2 regions of the Synechococcus sp. CBW1004 genome follow, and region 2 is predicted to be linked to the other one. Evidence: riboswitches for the same ligand, from Rfam matches in the RefSeq annotation. Region 2 holds a riboswitch; the other holds the start of a gene.
The links. Region 2 has a riboswitch for cobalamin ahead of H8F25_RS04900 (HupE/UreJ family protein). Riboswitches for the same ligand answer to the same signal wherever they lie in the genome.
Positions count from the first base shown of each region.

Region 1 (3,390 bases), 740 kb from region 2:
CGGCCAGGCCCCTCGCGGACGCCCTTCACAGTTCTGACACCGCAGCCGAGGAACAGTGCGGAGATGCCGCACGTGCATCGCCACGAGCGCAGCGGTCGCTGGCGGGAACGCTCAGGGCTGGGTCTGCAGCTGCTCCAGCTGGCGGCGCACCTCATCGATGGCAGCGTTCAGCTGCTGCACACGGTCGTGCAGCTGGGCATCACCGGCGGGCAGCGTCTGAGCCTGGGAGGCAGTTCTGAGGCCTGGAAGACCGGCCTGGCGAAGTTGCTGCAGGTGATGGCGGGCCTGCCGTCGCCTCTCAGCGGTGGAGAGCAGCCACCAGGCCAGCCCCGCGGCTCCGACCACGGCCCCGGCGAGGGCAGAGGCCATCACGGTGCTGCCGCCGGTGGAGTGGTCGCGCGAGGGAGCCATCGGCCAGGGTGATCAGGGCGGAACATCAGCCTAGGCAGAGGCCTCGACGCTTCCATAAAGCCTGGCGGCAATGTCGCCACAACCCGGCCTGAGAAGCCCCTCGTCCGTGAGTTCCGGATCGATGCAGGCGCAGTAGACGGTGAGATCGCCGAAGCGCTCTCCCACAGCTTTCAGGCCTGGCGCCGCCGCCAGGGAGGTGATCACCCTCAGCCGGGGCCCCCGCACCCTGAGGGAATCGAGCCGCTCCAACAGGCTCAGCAGGGTGGCTCCACTGGCCAGCACCGGCAGGAACACCAGCACACCCACCCGCTCGCCGATGGCCTTCGGCAGACTGTCGAGGTACCAGCGGGATGGTGCACCAGAGTCGCCCGCAGTCAGTCCCACATGGGCCACTGAGGCGTTGGGCAGCACCCCCTGGGCGCCCTGCCACAGGCCCAGCCCCTCCCGCAGCACCGGCACCGCCAGCAGCGGGATGGTGGGATCGATGACGCGGCCTTCCGTGGCAGACAACGGCGTCTCGATCGCCACTGACCGTTCCGGCAGCCAGTCGCGCAGCGCCTCATAGGTGAGCCAGCGGCCCAGTTCCGCCAGGGATGTGGCGAACAGGGGTGAGGGGGTGTTGCGATCGCGCAGCAGGGTGAGCCAGTGGCCGATCAGGGGGTGGGGGGGCACCACCACCCGCAGAGACATGCTCATGCCTGCCATAACTTGTCGTCATCGACATTGTGAGCCCATGGGGTCCGCTCCGATCCACCTGCGCCGTGCCCTCGGAGTCCTGCTCCCCAGGTTGGCGCTGGCACTGGCCCTGCTCCTGATCCCTCTCGGTTTGGGAGGACCGCCGGCCCTGGCGATCACGGCTCCGGAGCTGCGCGGTCAACGCTCGCTGCAGGATCTGCAACCCGATATGCACGGCCGCAACCTGCAGCAGCAGGAATTTCTCAAAGCCGATCTGGAGGGCTTCGACCTCTCGGGCTCCGACCTGCGCGGCGCTGTGTTCAATAACAGCAACCTGCAGAAGGCCAACCTCAGCGGCGCGGACCTGGAGGACGTGGTGGCCTACGCCAGCCGCTTCGACGGGGCCGATCTGAGCGATGCGGTGCTCCGCAACGGGATGCTGATGCAGAGCCACTTCCGCGAGGCTTCGATCGAAGGGGCCGACTTCAGTGACGCCGTCCTCGATCTGCCCGAGCGCAAGGCACTCTGCGCCCGAGCCGGCGGCATCAATTCCCGCACCGGCATCGCCACCCGCGACAGCCTCGAGTGCCGCTGATCAGGCGCGGACGACTCCCCTCCCATAGAGTCCACCAGGATCGGTTCCGCAGGGGAGCAGCCTGCGGAGGAAACGGGGAAAGCCCGGTGAGGCGTCCTCAGAACGCCAAGACCGGCACTGTCCCGCAGCTGTGAAGGCCCGATCGGGCCCAGTCAGAACGCCCGCCGACCCCCTTCTCTCCACACCGGCGCGGACCGGCTGTTTCGATGACAATCTCCTCGCCGACCGGGCCCGGGCCTCTGCACCGCCGTCCCTCCCGACTGATCACGGCTGTGCTGGCCCTGCCCGGGGTTCTCGTGGCCCTGTTGCTGCTGACTCCAGCCGCCCAGGCGCATCACATGATGGATCTGCTGCATCTCAGGCCGACTCCGATGAGCGGCCTGATCAGTGGCCTGCTCCATCCGGTGATCGGCCCCGACCACCTGCTGTTCCTTCTGGCCCTGGCCCTGGTGGGACTGCAACGCCGGCGCATCTGGATGCTGGGCCTGCTGGCCACCGGGCTCCTCGGCAGTGCGGCCGGTCTGCTGCTTCCCGGCCTGCCAGGCAGTGAGGTTCTGGTGTCGCTGAGCCTGGTGGTGGTGGGCCTGGTGCTGTTCGGTCGCCTGCCGGCTCCGGTGCTGCTGCCCGCCTTCGCCCTGCATGGCTACGTGCTGAGCGCTTCGGTCCTGGGTTGGAATACCGCCCCATTGAGCGCCTACCTGGTGGGCCTGCTGCTCAGCCAGGGCGCCCTGCTGCTTCTGTCACTGACCGTCCTGCGTTCGCTGAGCGATCGCCTCACACCTCGTCACCACCAGATGCTCGCCTCGGCCCTGATCGGCATCGGCGGCGCCTGGAGCTGGTCTGCCCTGGTGGCTTGAAGCATGTCCTCACCAACCCGTCTGCCCGTCACCGTCGTGACGGGTTTCCTGGGCGCCGGCAAGACCACGCTGCTGCGCCACCTTCTGCTGGAGAGCGGCCAGCGCCTGGCCGTCATCGTCAACGAATTCGGTGATGTCGGCATCGACGGCGATCTGATCGCCGCCTGCGGCTTCTGCCCCGAAGAGGAACGGGACAGCCGCCTGGTGGAGCTCACCAACGGCTGCCTCTGCTGCACCGTGCAGGACGACTTCCTGCCGACCATGGAGCACCTGCTGGAGCGCTCTGATCAACTCGACGGCATCGTCGTGGAAACCAGCGGCCTGGCCCTTCCGGCGCCCCTGGTGTCGGCCTTCGGCTGGCCGGCGATCCGGCCGCGCGTGCGCGTGCAGGCCGTGGTGACGGTGGTCGATGGCGAGGCCCTGGCGGCAGGCCACTTTGTCGGAGACAGCGAAGCGGTGGAAGCCCAGCGACGTGCTGACCCCAGCATGGATCACCTCACCGCCCTCGAGGAACTGTTCGACGATCAGCTGCAGGCGGCTGATCTGGTCCTGGTCAGCCGGGCCGACCGTCTGACGGCCGAGGCGGCCGCAGGGGTGATCGAACGGATCCGGGCCGGAGCACGACCGGGAACGGGAGTACTGCCGATGACCCGGGGCCGGATCGATCCTGCGCTGGTGCTGGACGGGCCGGAATCAGGCCCCGACCAGAGCGGCGACCATCTCCGAAGCCAGCCCCACAGTCGGAACAACGACCACGACCATGGGCCCCACGCGGCGGTCACCCTTCACGTCCATGGGGACAAGGACAACCACCACCATCAGGACAGGCATCAGGACGGGCATCACGATCAC
Region 1 is NZ_CP060397.1:266,203-269,592, reverse strand. It holds gene H8F25_RS01230 (hypothetical protein) at 112-411, opposite strand; gene upp (uracil phosphoribosyltransferase) at 442-1,107, opposite strand; gene H8F25_RS01220 (pentapeptide repeat-containing protein) at 1,145-1,681, shown strand; cobalamin riboswitch at 1,706-1,865, shown strand; gene H8F25_RS01215 (HupE/UreJ family protein) at 1,888-2,538, shown strand; gene H8F25_RS01210 (GTP-binding protein) at 2,542-3,390, shown strand, end outside.
Region 1: it holds a riboswitch for cobalamin, as region 2 does, so the genes downstream of both, H8F25_RS01215 (HupE/UreJ family protein) here and H8F25_RS04900 (HupE/UreJ family protein) in region 2, are expected to answer to the same signal.

Region 2 (3,390 bases):
GATTCTCCTGATCGAACAGGCGGTAACCAGCCTCCGAGCGTTCCCTGGGCTCGAGCAGTCCCGCATCGCAGTAGAAGCGAATCGTCTTCACCGACAGGCCGGTGCGCCTGGCCACCTCACCGATGCGCAGGCTGGGGGCGGGCATCGGTGACAGCGATCCCTGCCGGGCCATGGACTGAACCCTCCAACCAAGGGAAGCCCGGCCACTGTAGAGAGGGGTGATGGGTGCGGTCGTCCGGACATCGACCCTCCACTGCTCGCGCTGTTGTGGAGGCCTTAGGTAGGGTCAACGCCCGCCCGATCCCCGGCGCCTGCCCTCCGTCCCATGTCGCTCCCTTTCCGTCCGTGGATCCCCCGGACGGCGGCTGTCTCCGGCGTCAACCTGCTGCTCTCCGCCTCCGCTCTCGCCGCTCCCGCCACCGGGGCCGGTGCTGTGCCCGCTCTCTATGCCACACAGGCCGAAGCGGAGAAGGCCGCCAGGCTTCACTTCAACTGCACAGGCGCCCACAGGATGGGCAACCAGTGGATGCCCTGTGCCGAGCACAGCGACGTCCACGGCGCCTCGCCGTCCCACTGAGCCCGAGCCCATCCATGGCCCAATGCGGCGACAAGCCCAGGTTCATCGCCTTCGGCGTGGCTCCCCTGGGCATCATCTCGATCGGCATCGTGCCGATGGGAGTGGTGAGCATCGGTGTGGTGCCGATGGGGGTGGTGAGCCTCGGCGTGGTGGGGATGGGTGTTCTCAACGCCTGTGTGGTGGGGATGGGCGTGCTGGTCGCCGGCGTGAACGTGATGGGGGTGTGGTGGGCCGGCGTCGAGGGGATGGGGCCTCGGCGCCTGGGTGCTCCGGCCGGCGCCCTGCATCAGCACCACCACCCCAGCTCCCCGGCTCGATTGCCGCCCCATCTGATGGCATACCCCACCCGTGAGGAAGCGCTGGAACAGGCCCGAAAAGCGGGCTGCAGTGGTGCCCATGCCATGGGTTCCCTCTGGATGCCCTGCTCCGAGCATCCCCGCTAGGGATGGGCCCTGCGTTCCTGTCCCTGCCGGCGTGCTCCCCATGCCCTCCGGGCTCACAATGGAGGCCACGGTTCCAGCGGGTCACTCCCTGGAGGCAACGAGGAAAGTCCGGTGGGGTTCAGGGATCTCCTGAGTCGAGTCCGGCACTGTCCCGCAGCTGTGATCGGGGCCACGCTCCCTCAGTCAGAACGCTCGCCGTGCCCAACCCCTTCATCCCCGGCGCGGACCGGTTCTTTCGATGACTCAGAGCTTCCCGGCCAGAACCCTGGCTCTGTGCGGCGGCGCGGCAGCGCTGGCGCTGTTGCTGGATCAACCCGCCCAGGCCCACGGCATCGCCCAGGGCGGCATCGTCTCGGGCTTTCTGCATCCGATCGGCGGCGTCGACCATCTGCTGTTGCTGATCGGCGTGGGGGCCGCAGCCTCCTGCATCTCCTCCCAGCTTCTGCTCTGGGCGGTGGCCGGTGCCATCGGCGGCGGGCTCTTCGGGGCGGTGGGCGGCACGTTGCCGGGCCAGGAGCTCCTCGCAGCCCTGGCCGTCACAGCCGTGGCGGTGCTGGTGCTGGGCTGCCTCCGCTCGCGCCGGAGTCCCCGGCTGGGCGCCTGCGGCGGCCTGGTGGCCGGGGCGGTGGCTGTTCACGCCATGCTGCACGGCCTCGAGGCCCCCAGTGACGGTTCGGCGGCGCTGTGGTGGCTGGGAGCGTTCGCCGGTTCGCTGCTGGTGAGCGGCGGCAGCGCCCTGGTGCTGCGGCGCCTGCCCCTGGCCTGGACCCGGAGTGTGGCCCTGCTCCTCGCCTGCGGCGGCGGGGTTGCGGCCCTCGGTCCGCTCGGACTGCTGGCGCGCTGATCCCGGGCCTGAGGCGGTGACCGGCCGCCCCCCCCACTGCAGACGCCCCGGCGGCGATGCCCTGGTGAGGGTGCCGAGTCTGATCGAGGATTCGGGCGGCGCCCACCTGCACATCACCATCGCTGACGCCACGGGGGCCGTGCTCGGCGGTCATCTTGTCGGTTGCTCCCTCGTGCGAACCACGGCCGAGCTGGTGATCCGTCACGGCCATCCCGCGTGAGCCGCCACGCGGGCATCCGCGTCGTGTGCCGTCCTGCGCCGTCCTGTGCCGTGGCGTGCCTTCTCGCTTCCCTGCGGCACAGCTGCGCAACCGTCAGGGCCCTCAGTCCACCAGCATGGGGTCATCCGCTAGCCCGCGATGCTGCTGAATCCGTTCTGCCCACTGACCACAGCCAGGGTGCTGGCCCTCAAGGCCACCGTGATGCTGCTGCTGACGTTGTTGCTCAAGGCCAGGATCCGCATTGCGGCCTTCTCCGCCCTGGGCGTCCTGCTGCTGCTGCTCCAGACCCTGGTGTTCCTCGCCGTCAGCGGTGGCCTGGTGCTGGCCGCGGGCGGTGCCGCGCTGGTCGCCCTGCAACAGCGCCGCTCGCAAGCGGCCTGATGCCGATCCATGGGGCTCGGGGTTGCCCGGGCGAGGCGGCAGCCCTGCGGGCGCACCTGAGCCAGCCAGGTCCAATCGGCCGGTCTTCGGTTGCCGACCGCCTCTTGATTGGTTGCTGTGTCCCCCTCATCGGATCGCGCTGATGCTCCGGCGGAACCCAACCAGGGCCAGGGCCAGAAAGAGGGCACCGATCACCAGGAGGATCATGAATTCAGGCCAGAGGATGGCCAGCCCCGTGTCGCGATACAGGATCCCCTGGCTCAGGATCACGTAGTGGGTGTTGGGGGCCAGCAACATCAGCAGCTGCACCCAGGTGGGCATGCTCTCCCGTGGCGTGATCGAGCCCGAGAGCATCTGCAACGGCAGGAGCACCATCAGGAGCATCAGGCCGAACTGCGGCATCGAGCGCGACAGGGTGGCGATCAGCATTCCCATGGAGGTGGTGGCGAACAGATGCACCGCCGTCCCGATCAGAAACAGGGGCAGCGAACCGGCAATCGGCACCTGCAGGACCCCCTGCACGATCACTATCAGGGAGCCGGTGGCGGCCACCAGCACCACCAGGCCCATCGACCAGCCCTTGGCAAGCATGATCTCCAGCGGCGTCACCGGCATCGCCAGCAAATGTTCGAGCGTGCCCCGGTCCCGTTCGCGCACCAGGGCGGCGCCGCTGAGGATCAGCGACAGCATCGTCACCTGGTTGATCACCTGCATGATCGAGCCGAACCACACCATGCTCAGCTCCGGGTTGAAGCGCGCACGGGCGATCAGCTCCACCGGTGCCGGCGTCACGGGTTGACGATCACGGCTCAGGAAGGCCTGCACCTGCCGTTGCACGATCGCCTGCACATAGGCGGCGCCGCTGTAGGCCTGGCCGATGCGGGTGGCATCGACGTTGAGTTGCACCGCCGGTCGGCGGCCTGCC
Region 2 is NZ_CP060397.1:1,003,782-1,007,171, reverse strand. It holds gene H8F25_RS04915 (MerR family transcriptional regulator) at 1-145, opposite strand, end outside; gene H8F25_RS04910 (DUF3721 domain-containing protein) at 326-577, shown strand; gene H8F25_RS04905 (hypothetical protein) at 592-1,020, shown strand; cobalamin riboswitch at 1,072-1,235, shown strand; gene H8F25_RS04900 (HupE/UreJ family protein) at 1,259-1,864, shown strand; gene H8F25_RS04895 (PPC domain-containing DNA-binding protein) at 1,881-2,084, shown strand; gene H8F25_RS04890 (hypothetical protein) at 2,223-2,465, shown strand; gene H8F25_RS04885 (ABC transporter permease) at 2,592-3,390, opposite strand, start outside.